DNA from 3 places in the Pseudomonas sp. AC016 genome. Region 3 is predicted to be linked to each of the others. Evidence: predicted binding sites of a transcription regulator. Region 3 holds the regulator's gene; each other region holds the start of a gene.
What was found. The regulator FliA, encoded in region 3, starts transcription of late flagellar genes. The targets are predictions, from matches to a motif close to CTAAAGTTTNNNNNNNNNNNGCCGNTAA.
Positions count from the first base shown of each region.

Region 1 (4,213 bases), 1.8 Mb from region 3:
CAGATTTTCGAGCACTGTTTTTCAAACCTGAAAAGAACATGCCAGTGCAAAGCACTGGCATGTTTACATCAGAGTTGACGCAAGCTACCCCTCACCGAAACCGATCAACCTCTTTACGCAACTCACCCGCCAGCGAATTCAGCTCTTCAGCCGTAATGGCCAGATTGGAGACCACTTCGCGCTGTTCACTGTTGGCCATGGCGATGCTTTGCAGATTGCTGCTGAGCATGGTGGCAGTGCTGCTTTGCTCTTGAGTGGCTGTGGTGATCGCGGCGAACTGATGACCGGCGGAGCGGCTCTGTTCGTCGATCTGCGCCAGCGCCGAGGCGACTTTGGCGTTGAGCGACAGACCTTCCTGCATCAGCACGTTGCCTTGTTGCATGGTGCTGATGGCGTTGCCGGTTTCCTGCTGGATGCTGGCGATCATGCCGGAGATTTCGTCAGTGGCCTTGCGGGTGCGCGAGGCCAGGCTGCGGACTTCGTCGGCGACCACGGCGAAACCGCGACCCTGTTCACCGGCGCGTGCAGCCTCGATGGCGGCGTTGAGGGCCAGCAGGTTGGTCTGGTCGGCAATCGAGGTGATCACGCCGACGATGCTGCCGATTTCCTGCGAGCGCTGGCCCAGGGTGTCGATCACGGTCGCGGTGCTGCTCAGCGAAGTGGCGATCTGTTGCAGCGATGAGGACGCTTCATCCATCGAGGTACGACCGATACGGGTCTGTTGCGCGTTTTCCTGCGCCAGTCGCTCGGTGTTGCCCATGTTGTCGGCAATGTTCATCGACGTTGCGCTGAACTCTTCAACCGCGCCCGCCATGCTGGTGATCTCGCCGGACTGCTGCTCCATGCCTTCGTAAGCACCACCGGACATACCGGAGAGTGCGTGGGCACGGGTGCTGACTTCCTGCGCGGCGGTGCGGATGTGCGACACCATCGAGGAAAGCGCTTCGCTCATCTTGTTGAAGCTGCCCGACAACTGACCGATTTCGTCGTTGCTGGTGATGTTCAGGCGCACGCTCAAATTACCGGCGCCCAGCTCATCGGCCTGACGGACCAGTTCGGAAAGCGGACGCAGTTTGCTGCGCAGCAGCCAGATGGCGCTGATGACGGCAATGAGCATCGCCAGCAAGCTACCGATAGCCAGTTGCGTGCCGACGTCCCAGGTCACGGTGCTGATTTCATCGCCCGGCATGCTGGCAATGACAGTCCATGGCCCGCCCGCGAACGGCTGGCCAACGCTGTAGATGTCCTCTTTGCCGTCATTCCAGAACTGCGCCTTGCCCGGCTTGCTGGCCAGATCGGCAACGGCTTTGGCAGCGCTTTCAGGCGACTGGATGCCCGCGGGTGGAACGAGCCAGGTGCCTTTTTCATCCAGAAGGGCCAGCGAACCGGTGCTGCCGATGCGGAAATTTTTCAGGTCGTCGAACTGGGTTTTCTGAGCGTCGGTGTAATCGAAACCCACGAACAGCGCGGCGATGATCTTGCCGCTGCTGTCACGAACCGGGCTGTACTGGGTCATGTAATAGCGATCAAACAACACCGCCTTGCCCACGTAGCCCTGGCCGGACATCAGACGCTCGTAGGCAGGTGCCTTGCGATCCAGCAGCGTGCCGATGGCGCGCGTGCCGTCCTGTTTGCTCAGCGAGGTGCTGATACGAATGAAGTCATCGCCGCTGCGCACGAAGATTGTTGCCACACCGGCGGTCAGCCGACGGAACTCGTCCACTTCGGTGAAGTCATTATTCAGCGCCGTGTCGCGCAGGAACAGGCCGGGCGTTTGAGTGCCTGCCACGGTGACCGGTTTGTCGGCCTGCAGGGTCAGGCCAGCTGCAAAGCGCTTTTCAAACAAGCCGCTTAGACGCTGGGTGCTGTCACGCAGGGTGCTGTGGAAGGTGTTGAGCTGATCGGCGAGCAGTCTGGCCTCACTGGACATGTGCTCTTCGCGGATGACCAGATTGGATGCATCCAGGGATCTCAACGCAAAAAGCGTACTACCACTGATGACGACTGCCAGGATCACTGCCAGGGCGATACCGAGTTGCGTGGCAATCCGGGTGCGGGGCTTGGACATAAAGGCTCCAGACCGAATGATTATCGCCAGATCCTTGGCTCATCGTTCAGCAAACGTTAGTTAGGTGTTGTACCGTTTTGAACAAACGGTTCTTAGGCAATGCTTCGGCCAACAAGATCGATACTTGAGTATCTTGCGCGGACATTAGTAAAGATGGCATTTTCGCACTATGCGAGGCGTATTAGTGCAAAATTTCAACTAAGGGCAATTTCATCGCCTGAACTTCGGCCTGCAGAAAGTCGCTCAACCGCCGCAACCGCTCTACGCCGGGCCTCGTACGCGGCCAGACCAGATAATAATTTTCGCCACTGGCTACCGCTGTGCGCCACGGCAGGCTCAGCCTGGCCTGCGCAACGTCTTCCGCGACCATCAGCAGATCGCCCATCGACACCCCGTAGCCGCGTGCCGCTGCAATCATTCCCAGTTCAAGCGTATCGAATACCTGACCGCCCTTGAGCGAGATCTTGTCCGCCAGTCCCATTCGGTTGAGCCAGGTGCGCCAGTCGCGTCGATCCGGCGTCGGGTGCAGTAACTCGGCATTGGCCAATCGCTCGACATTCCACGGCGGGTCCTGAAGCAAAGTCGGCGCACCGACCGGGATCAGCCATTCCGGAAACAACAATGTGGCTTCCCAGTCCGCCGGAAAGTGACCATGACTGAGCAGGATCGCGCAGTCGAACGGCTCCTGCGCAAAGTCCACGGCATCGATGTCCATCCAGGCGCTGGTCAACTGCACCTCATTGCCAGCCTGCAGGTGACGAAAGCGACTGAGCCGCGCCAGCAGCCAACGCATGGTCAGGGTCGACGGCGCCTTCATGCGCAGAATGCCTTCTTCTGTCTGCAAGGTACTGCATGCCCGCTCCAGGGCCAGAAAGCCGTCCCGCACGCCCGGCAACAGCGCCCGCGCCGACTCGGTCAGCTGCAGGTTGCGCCCGTTGCGCTGAAACAATCGGCAGGCAAAGTGCTCTTCCAGCGTGCGGATGTGCCGGCTTACGGCACTCTGGGTAATAGACAATTCTTCCGCCGCACGGGTGAACGAGGTGTGCCGGGCCGCAGCTTCGAATGCACGCAACGCATAAAGAGGAGGGAGACGACGAGACATGCAGGCTTTCCTTATCGACCAGACAGCCACTGTACTGTAAATAGGCTCGCATGAGTTTTAGTCATGCTGAGCATCGGATTTATCGCTTTGTGCTTTTGACCTCGAATGCCGACAATAAGCGGCTCATCAGTCCTTCCGCCGTAGAGCATCGTTACCATGCAACAGCCCGCCCTCAAAGAACTCTGGATCATCCTGCGCCTCGCCGGGCCGCTGATCGCCTCGCAGATGGCGCACATGCTGATGGTGTTCACCGACACGGTGATGATGGGCAAGATCGGTCCTGAAGCTTTGGCTGGCGGCGGTCTCGGCGCGGCCACTTATAACTTCATCTCGTTTTTCTGTGTGGGTGTGATGGCGGCTGTCGGCACGCTGGTTTCCATTCGCCACGGCGCAGGCGATACCGAAGGCGCGGCCCGGTTGACGCAGGCCGGACTGTGGCTGGCGTGGGGCATGGCGTTGGTAGCGGCGCTGATTCTTTGGAATCTGGAACCCATCCTGCTGCAATTCGGCCAGGCTGAAGCCAACGTGCACATGGCCGCTCAATTCTTGATCACCCTGCCGCTGGCTCTGCCCGGACTGCTCAGCTTCATGGCCCTGCGCGGCTTCACCAGCGCGCTCGGCCGCGCCCGGCCGGTGATGACCATCAGCCTGATCGGGGCCGTCGCCAATTACCTGCTCAACTACGTGCTGATCCATCAATGGTTCGGCCTGCCCAATCTGGGCCTGATGGGCATAGGCTTGGTCACGGCCATCGTGACCAACTGCATGGCGCTTGCGCTGGCGTTGCACATCGGGCGGCACCCGGCCTATGCGGCGTATCCGATTCGCAAAGGGCTGTCGAAGCTCTCACGCAGCCATCTGGCCGAGTTGTGGCGTCTGGGCCTGCCGATTGGCGGCACCTACGCCGTTGAAGTCGGGCTGTTCACCTTTGCTGCGTTCTGCATGGGCGCGATGGGCAGCACCCAGATGGCGGCGCACCAGATCGCGCTGCAGACGGTGTCCATGGCCTTCATGGTGCCGGTCGGCATTTCCTACGCCGTGAC
Region 1 covers NZ_CEEDCC010000001.1:3,065,991-3,070,203, forward strand. The annotation lists gene AC0IXS_RS13920 (methyl-accepting chemotaxis protein) at 92-2,068, opposite strand; gene AC0IXS_RS13925 (LysR substrate-binding domain-containing protein) at 2,250-3,170, opposite strand; gene AC0IXS_RS13930 (NorM family multidrug efflux MATE transporter) at 3,327-4,213, shown strand, end outside.
Region 1: the regulator FliA is predicted to act here: its motif matches at 2,170-2,197, upstream of AC0IXS_RS13920 (methyl-accepting chemotaxis protein).

Region 2 (4,213 bases), 4.0 Mb from region 3:
GCCCCTGCCCCACATCGTCCAGACCAAAAGGTGCGTAAACGTCGCCCGCTTCAACATCCAGCCCGATACAGGTGCCGGCGATGAGATAGCGGTCAATACCGTCCCGGGTCGAATGGAGTTGAGGACAATCCCTGCCAAACCGCTGGTGATACCAAAGATGGACGCGTGCCTGGTTCTTGATGTCGACATTGACGCCCAGATCATGAAAGAGATGTTTAGCTGAGGTGATGACCTCGTTTTCCGCCTCCCAGGACAGTTCGGTATCGAAGTAGAAAACGTCGTAGTCCTTTACCCCCCAGTCTGGCGGCAACTGCGCCTGATGATTCCAGACAGCCTGGAACAGACAGCCCGCAGTGAGCATGCACTGACTCAAACCAAGTGAAGGCAAACGGGACATGATTTCCGAATTTGCGGAATTGGTCATTGCTATTCTGACCAGCTCTTCGGCACTCAATATCGTATCCATCCGTGGCTCCTCGATACCGTCTGGGGCACTTGCCAGGCAAATGACGCTTTGGCTACCGAGCTTTGAGCAACGCCACTACCATCGATACTAGCCCATGATTGTTTCTGGGTGATGCATGCGGCAGCGGCTCCGTATGTCCCCTATCCGAACCTGAGTAGTCGAAAAAGTCGCCGACTTCCGCAAGGCGCGTCGCACATTCGGCAGCCAGGAGGGCAAAAAACCCTCATGGCAAATTCCCGCTCCTGTTCCAGAAAATCTCTAAGACTCGATCAGAGCGGGCGTCCATCCAACCAACCCCGCAAAATACCGATCACACCACGAACCGGTTCACTAACTGGTTCAGATTAACCGCCAGTTTCGACATTTCACCGCATGCACTGGCTGTCTGGCTGGCGCCTGCGGCGCTCTGGGTGGCGAGTTCGCGGATGCTGACCAGGTTGCGGTCAACTTCGCGGGCGACATGGGACTGCTCTTCGGAGGCTGTTGCGATCATGAGGTTGCGCTCGTTGATCTGAACGATGGCCTTGGCAATCTGGTCCAGCGAAGTACTGGCTTCCTGAGCGACGCCCAGCGATTCGGTCGCCAGATCCTTGCTTGTGTTCATCGCTTTCACTGCCAGATCGGAATCGGTCTGAATCGCCGCGATCATCTGTTCGATTTCCTGTGTCGACACCTGGGTGCGATGGGCCAGCGCTCTTACTTCATCCGCTACCACCGCAAACCCACGCCCCTGCTCGCCTGCACGGGCGGCTTCGATGGCAGCGTTCAATGCCAACAGGTTGGTCTGCTCGGCAATCGCTCGAATCACCTCGACCACCTTGGAAATGCTCTGGGCACGATTCGACAGGCCTTGAATCTGTTCGCTGGTGTTTTCAACGTTACCGTTCAGTTTTTGAATCGACTTCAACGTCTGGGCCACTCGGGCCGAACCTTCTTCGGTATAACCCTGGGTGCGCTTCGACTCTTCGGAAGCGGATTCGGCGTTACGAGCGACCTCGTCAACCGCCGCGCTCATTTCGGTGACTGCCGTTGCCGCCTGATTGACCTCGTCGTTCTGGGCAACAAGACCACGACTGGATTCTTCGGTAACCGCTGTCATCTCTTCCGAGGCGGACGCCAGTTGGTTGGATGAATCGGATATCTGCATGATCGTGGTGCGAAGGTTCGCCTGCATCTGCGCCAGTGCTTTCAATAGTCGGCCGGCTTCATCAGTCCCGCTGACCAGCACTTCCTTGGAGAGGTCACTGGCTGCGATGCGCTCTGCAACGTTCAAGGCATCGTTGATGGGTGAAGTAATGCTCTTAGTCAGCAGCAGTGCAAAACCAATTGTCAGAATAACGACAGCCGTGATCAGCCCGACAACAAGCCAGAGCCCACTTTCGTAAAGATCAGTTGCGGTTTGCCCGGCCCGAGCGGCACCTTCATCGTTGAATTTTGTAAGGTCTTTGATCTGATCTTCCATCGCGTTCGTCAGCGGTCGAATGCTCGTACTGACCAGTTGGACCGAACCCGCTATATCACCCTGCCTCATCAGCGGTTCGAGAATATCCAGTTGTTTGGAATAGGCATCGGCGCTTTGTTTTACCGGTGCATAAGTCGACCTTTCTTTGTCACCCGAAATGAGGGGCTCGTAACCTGTCACCGCATCGTTGAATGCTTTGCGGTAGCCAGGAAAGCCGTCGATCGTCTTTTGAATGGATTGAGGATCAGCAAGGCCACGCTGTGTTTCAAGCCTGAGGCGAAGGACTGCAGAATTCATCAAAGCCGTTTGTCGGATGCTGGCCATCCAGTTGAGTTCGACGTCCTTTTCGGCGTCCCTCAGCTTGCCCATTTGCACCACGGCGAATGCGCCGAGCACAAACACCAGAGCGATGATCAGTGCGAAAAACAGGGCAGCTCGGGGAGCTACGTTGAGATTTCTTAGGCGCATGCTGGCTTCCTGTCTTCCGTCGAATGAATGACACATCATCATGCTATCGACTCAACGCTGGAAACTTTAAGCAGGTCTGACGTAGGGCGGCATGGTATCTCGGGGCGTCGATACCAAGGCGTTGTGCAGTGCCGAGAAAAATGGCGGGCCCCGAAGTGATCTCAGAGTCAATGCAGAACACCATGGACACTAATGTATATCCCACCAGCACCAAGCAGATCCTCGGCATGTTGCTAAAATATTTAGACGTTAAGCAAATTGCTGACTCACGGATGAGTGATGGAAATCAAGGACGTAGACGCCGGGGGACCGCCCTGGAATCCCAGGCACGAGGGAATACCTGTGGCCTGGCGTTATAAAGGTGAGGGTGGCAATGCGCACGTGTGGACGGACGGGACTTACGCTATCAAACGCTTGAAACCCGGTGCCTCCAAAGAGTCTGTCGCGCGTTTCGCAAGAGAGGCTCGCCTGATGGCTGGGATGGTCGGAAAGACCGAGCCTGCGATTGTTCCAGTTGTCGCTGTTCGCAAAAGGTTGGGGGAACTCGAAATCGTCATGGAGCTATTTGAGGGCAACCTTGAAGAGATTATTGGCGAATTCGCGGGCCAGCCCGGAAAAGCAGCTGATGCATTGCTTGTAATAGTGCAGACACTTATTCGGCTTGCAGCGAGGCCCCACCCTGTTCACCACCGTGACATCAAGCCGGAAAATCTGTTGTATCGACTGAGAGAAGGCAAGATCCAACTCGCGCTCAGTGACTTCGGCTGCGCCTACCTGGCTGCAGATGAGCAGTTGACCTCTACGAACTGCATTGTGGGGGCGTGGGCCTATCGTCCTCCCGAATACAGCCTTGGACGCGTGGCTGCGGTGAATGAAAAAGCTGACGTGTTCAGCCTTGGGAAAGTGCTATGGGCAATGGTGAACGGCAAGCAGCATATTGTGTTTCCAGGGCCGGTCTGGTTCCAGGATGACTTCGACCTTGCAAGGCAGTTTCCAGATGCTCCTGGAATTCATCACACGATGGTGCTGGTCGCTCAAGCCTGCAATATGCGTCCAGAGAAAAGACCGACACTTTCCCAACTGGCCGGAAATATGAATCACCTGATATCGACAACACCGCAAGCAAAACGCGCTGGAGGCGAAGAGCGGGCATATTTGAAATTGCATAACGAAGCGCTGAGAGAAATTCATTACCAGCAGCGTTACGCTTTCATGAAACAGTTTGTGCATGCCATTCGTGACGACTTCGTACTGGCGATCGGGACGCTGAGTAACCGTCTGCCAACGTCGGCGCTCCTCCGAAGATGGTTAAAGGGAGCGCGAAATTACAGGCCGTCTCCCCAGGCGTTAGTCGATCACATTGCAGAGCAAGATTCGCAAGTCTCGTCATTAAACGTATCTTTTCAGAACACACGCCTTATCGCGCGCTTCCTCCTCGACCGCCACTTGGAGTCCACTCTGTTTATCGTCTGTGTCGAAGATTTGACGTACCGCCGCTCGTCTTCAGAATTGATGATTTTCGGAAGCTGCGACGGCCTGAGAGCGGAAGCTCGTTACCCGGACGGCCATGCAGAAAAAGGCCCCTATCAGAGCCAATTCATGGTGAGGTTCCTGACGAAAGCCATGGTGCAGCGAGGAGGACAAGAATACTGATCGTCGCATGTGCATTACTGTCCATACCCCGTTTCCAAGACCCTGCCACTCATCACAAACACCCCCAGCGCCACACCACACACCACCACCTGAATCCCGCCCAGCGTGGTCACGGCTGGAAACGTCAGTGCCGATCCCAGCCATGTGGTAACCGCCGCACACCC
Region 2 covers NZ_CEEDCC010000001.1:5,283,492-5,287,704, reverse strand. The annotation lists gene AC0IXS_RS23775 (nucleotidyltransferase family protein) at 1-466, opposite strand, end outside; gene AC0IXS_RS23770 (methyl-accepting chemotaxis protein) at 777-2,396, opposite strand; gene AC0IXS_RS23765 (protein kinase domain-containing protein) at 2,676-4,049, shown strand; gene AC0IXS_RS23760 (multidrug effflux MFS transporter) at 4,064-4,213, opposite strand, start outside.
Region 2: the regulator FliA is predicted to act here: its motif matches at 2,440-2,467, upstream of AC0IXS_RS23770 (methyl-accepting chemotaxis protein).

Region 3 (4,213 bases):
GATACGACGTCTTCACGTTTATCGGCATGAATCTGCGGACCTTCACCCTTGGCGAGATGTTTTTTAGGATCTTTTTCTGCAAGGATGGATTCTTCGTCATGTTCGATGCCTGCGAAGCGATCGACATGGCTGGCCATGAGCACCAGTTTGAGCAAATTGCCTTCCACTTCAGTGACCAACTGCGTGACACGCTTGATCACCTGACCGGTGAGGTCCTGGTAATCCTGGGCGAGCAGAATGTCATTGAGGTGCGCGGAAACCTCGTGAGTTTCCTTCTCGGTACGCGTCAGAAAACCATCGACCCGCTTGGCGAGATCGCGAAATTCCTCGGCACCGATTTCGCGGCGCATGAAGCGCCCCCAGTCTTCACTCAACGCCTTCGCGTCGGCGCTCAGACCGTTCATGACCGGCGTGCTCTCCTCGACCAGATCCATGGTGCGGTTGGCCGCATTTTCGGTCAGCCGCACGACGTAACCCAGACGTTCGGTGGCATCCGTGATCTGCGATACCTCCTCGGCCTGAGGCATGTGCGGATCGATCTGGAAGTTGACGATTGCACTGTGCAGCTCACGAGTCAGCTTGCCCACTTCCTGATAAAGGCCGCGGTCGCGTGTCTGGTTGAGCTCATGGATCAGTTGCACAGCTTCGCCGAAACGACCTTTTTCAAGGCTGGTGACGAGTTCCTGCGCGTGTCTTTTCAGGGTCGACTCAAAGTCGGCCATCGAATCATTGTTATCCATAGCGCCCTCGCGGCATGCATCAGCTATTGACGCGTTCAAAGATCTTTTCGATCTTCTCTTTCAGCGCTTGAGCCGTGAATGGCTTGACCACGTAACCGTTCACCCCGGCCTGTGCAGCTTCAATGATCTGCTCACGCTTGGCTTCGGCAGTGACCATCAGCACGGGCAGGCTCTTGAGGCGCTCGTCCTGACGGACCTGGCGCAGCAGATCGATACCGGACATGCCAGGCATGTTCCAGTCCGTCACCAGAAAGTCAAAGGCGCCGCTCTGCAGCATCGGCAGCGCGGTCAGACCGTCGTCCGCTTCCGATGTGTTGGTGAACCCCAGATCACGCAACAGGTTCTTGATGATCCGCCTCATCGTTGAGAAGTCATCAACGATGAGGATTTTCATGTTCTTGTCCAATTCGACCTCCAAGCAGTCTTTAACGCGTTCAGCACCTGAACACGCTGTTCACTCAATACTGGCACAGCACACCCCCGGCTGTACGAAACGACGACGGGCTTGGCAAAACGACAGGTACAGACCTGAACGAACAGCCCATCGAGGCACCGCCCGACAGGCTCCTGCCTTGTCTATCCTGTTACCACGTAACGCTCTGCACAGCCGGCATGAAGCCAATGTGCGGACCAGGCCGCACATTGACTGTCAACGCGCTCGCCACTCCCCCAAACGCCCCCGCAAACGAGCTGCGCACTGGCTGTGTAACTGACTGACCCGCGATTCGCTGACCCCCAGGACCTCTCCGATTTCCTTGAGGTTCAGCTCTTCGTCGTAGTACAGCGCCAAGACCAGACGCTCACGCTCCGGCAAATTGGCAATCGCATCGGCCAGGGCTGCCTGGAAGCGCTCGTCTTCCAGGTCCCGTGACGGTTCAAGCGAACCGCTGGCACCGTCCTCGTGCAGCCCTTCATGGTCGCCGTCCTGAAGCAGGTCGTCGAAACTGAAGAGGCGGCTGCCCAAGGTGTCATTCAAAATCCCGTAATAATCATCGAGACTCAACTGGAGTTCGGCAGCAACCTCGTGATCTTTAGCGTCACGTCCGGTTTTCGCTTCAATTGCGCGAATTGCGTCGCTCACCATGCGCGTATTGCGGTGGACCGAGCGAGGCGCCCAGTCACCCTTGCGCACCTCGTCGAGCATGGCGCCACGAATGCGGATACCCGCATAGGTCTCGAAACTCGCACCCTTGGTGGAATCGTATTTGGTAGAGACTTCGAGCAGACCGATCATGCCGGCCTGAATCAGGTCCTCGACCTGCACACTGGCTGGCAGGCGAGCCAGCAGGTGATAGGCGATACGTTTGACCAGAGGCGCATAACGCTCGATCAGCTCGTACTGCGAATTCCGGGAAGCCTTGCTGTACATCTGGTAGCCGCTCGCTGTCATTGGACAGGCCCCGCACTGGTCTGGTGAACGAGTCGTTCGACGAAGAATTCAAGGTGACCCCGTGGGTTGGCCGGCAACGGCCAGGTGTCGACCTTCTGGGCAATGGCCTTGAATGCCAGCGCGCATTTGGAGCGCGGGAAGGCTTCGTAGACGGCACGCTGTTTCTGTACAGCCTTGCGCACGCATTCGTCGTAGGGCACAGCCCCGACATACTGCAGCGCAACATCCAGAAAGCGGTCCGTGACCTTGGTCAGCTTGGCGAACAGATTGCGGCCTTCCTGAGGGCTCTGGGCCATGTTGGCCAGCACCCGGAAACGATTCATGCCGTAGTCGCGGTTGAGCAACTTGATCAGTGCGTAGGCATCGGTGATGGACGTCGGCTCGTCGCAGACCACCAGCAGGACTTCCTGCGCGGCGCGTACGAAGCTGACCACCGATTCACCAATGCCGGCGGCCGTGTCGATCACCAGTACATCGAGATTGTCGCCAATCTCGCTGAACGCCTGGATCAGACCGGCATGCTGGGCAGGCGACAGATGAACCATGCTCTGGGTGCCGGAAGCGGCAGGCACGATGCGCACGCCGCCCGGCCCCTGGAGAAGCACGTCGCGCAACTCGCAACGGCCTTCTATGACATCGGCGAGCGTGCGTTTGGGTGTCAGCCCCAGCAGGACATCGACATTGGCCAGACCCAGATCGGCGTCAAGAAGCATGACGCGTCGACCGAGCTCAGCCAGGGCCAGTGAGAGGTTCACTGACACGTTAGTCTTACCGACGCCACCTTTGCCGCCAGTCACCGCAATAACCTGTACGGGATGCATGCTGCCCATGTTATTTCTTTACCTTGTCTTGCGTAGACCGAAGCCACATTGGGGGCTGCACGTTCGCGAACGAACAATGCCTGGCAGACCATCGATGCAGGGACATTCCAATAGTCTCCATCACTTAACCTACCCTTTTGCCAGGTGAGTGATAGAGGTCGGCAAACATATCAGCCATCGCTTCTTCGCTAGGCTCGTCCTGCATTTGCACGCTGACCGCGCGGCTCACCAACTGGTGGCGACGCGGGATGTGCAAATCGTCAGGAATCCGTGGTCCGTCCGTGAGGTAGGCCACCGGCAATTCGTGACTGATTGCCAGGCTCAGAACTTCGCCCAGGCTGGCGGTTTCATCCAGCTTGGTCAAAATGCATCCGGCCAGGCCACAACGCTTGTAACTGTGATAAGCCGCCGTCAATACCTGCTTCTGGCTGGTTGTGGCCAGTACCAGGTAGTTACGCGACTTGATGCCACGACCCGCCAGGCTTTCCAGTTGCATGCGCAACGCAGGATCACTGGCTTGCAGCCCGGCGGTATCAATGAGAACCACACGCTTGCGCAGCAGAGGCTCGAGGGCCTGTCCCAGCGACTGACCGGGATCGACGTGAGTCACCGGCACGTTGAGGATGCGGCCCAGTGTCTTGAGCTGCTCCTGGGCACCGATGCGGAAACTGTCCATGCTGACCAGCGCAATGTTCTGCGCGCCGTATTTCAGCACATAACGGGCGGCCAGCTTGGCCAGCGTGGTGGTTTTACCCATGCCGGCAGGACCGACCATGGCAATCACACCGCCCTCTTCCAGTGGCTCGACATCCGGCACAGCAATCATGCGCGCCAGATGGGCCAACAGCATGCGCCAGGCCTGACGAGGCTCGTCGATATCCGGAATCATCGACAGCAGGTCACGCGACAGCGGGCCGGACAGGCCGACGCGTTGCAGACGACGCCACAGGTTGGCCTGTTGCGGACGGCTGCCCTGCAACTGGGTCCAGGCCAGGGAGCCAAGCTGGACTTCCAGCAGCTCGCGCAGGCCGTTCAATTCGGACCGCATCGATTCGAAAGCACGTTGACCGCCTGCTGGCTCGGCTGCGGGAGCCGGTGCGTAGGCAAACGGACGTGGCGGCTCTTCGAGTGTCGGTTCGATGTGGGTGTCGGTCGCGCTGATCGACTTGCCGGAAAACAACTGAAGATTGACCGAGGCATCGCTGTCGCTGCGGTTGTTCAGTTCAGCCTGGGCGGAGACGATGCGCGACTGGGTCTTGCGC
Region 3 covers NZ_CEEDCC010000001.1:1,302,870-1,307,082, forward strand. The annotation lists gene AC0IXS_RS05635 (protein phosphatase CheZ) at 1-740, opposite strand, end outside; gene AC0IXS_RS05640 (chemotaxis response regulator CheY) at 760-1,134, opposite strand; gene fliA (RNA polymerase sigma factor FliA) at 1,390-2,130, opposite strand; gene fleN (flagellar synthesis regulator FleN) at 2,127-2,960, opposite strand; gene flhF (flagellar biosynthesis protein FlhF) at 3,076-4,213, opposite strand, start outside.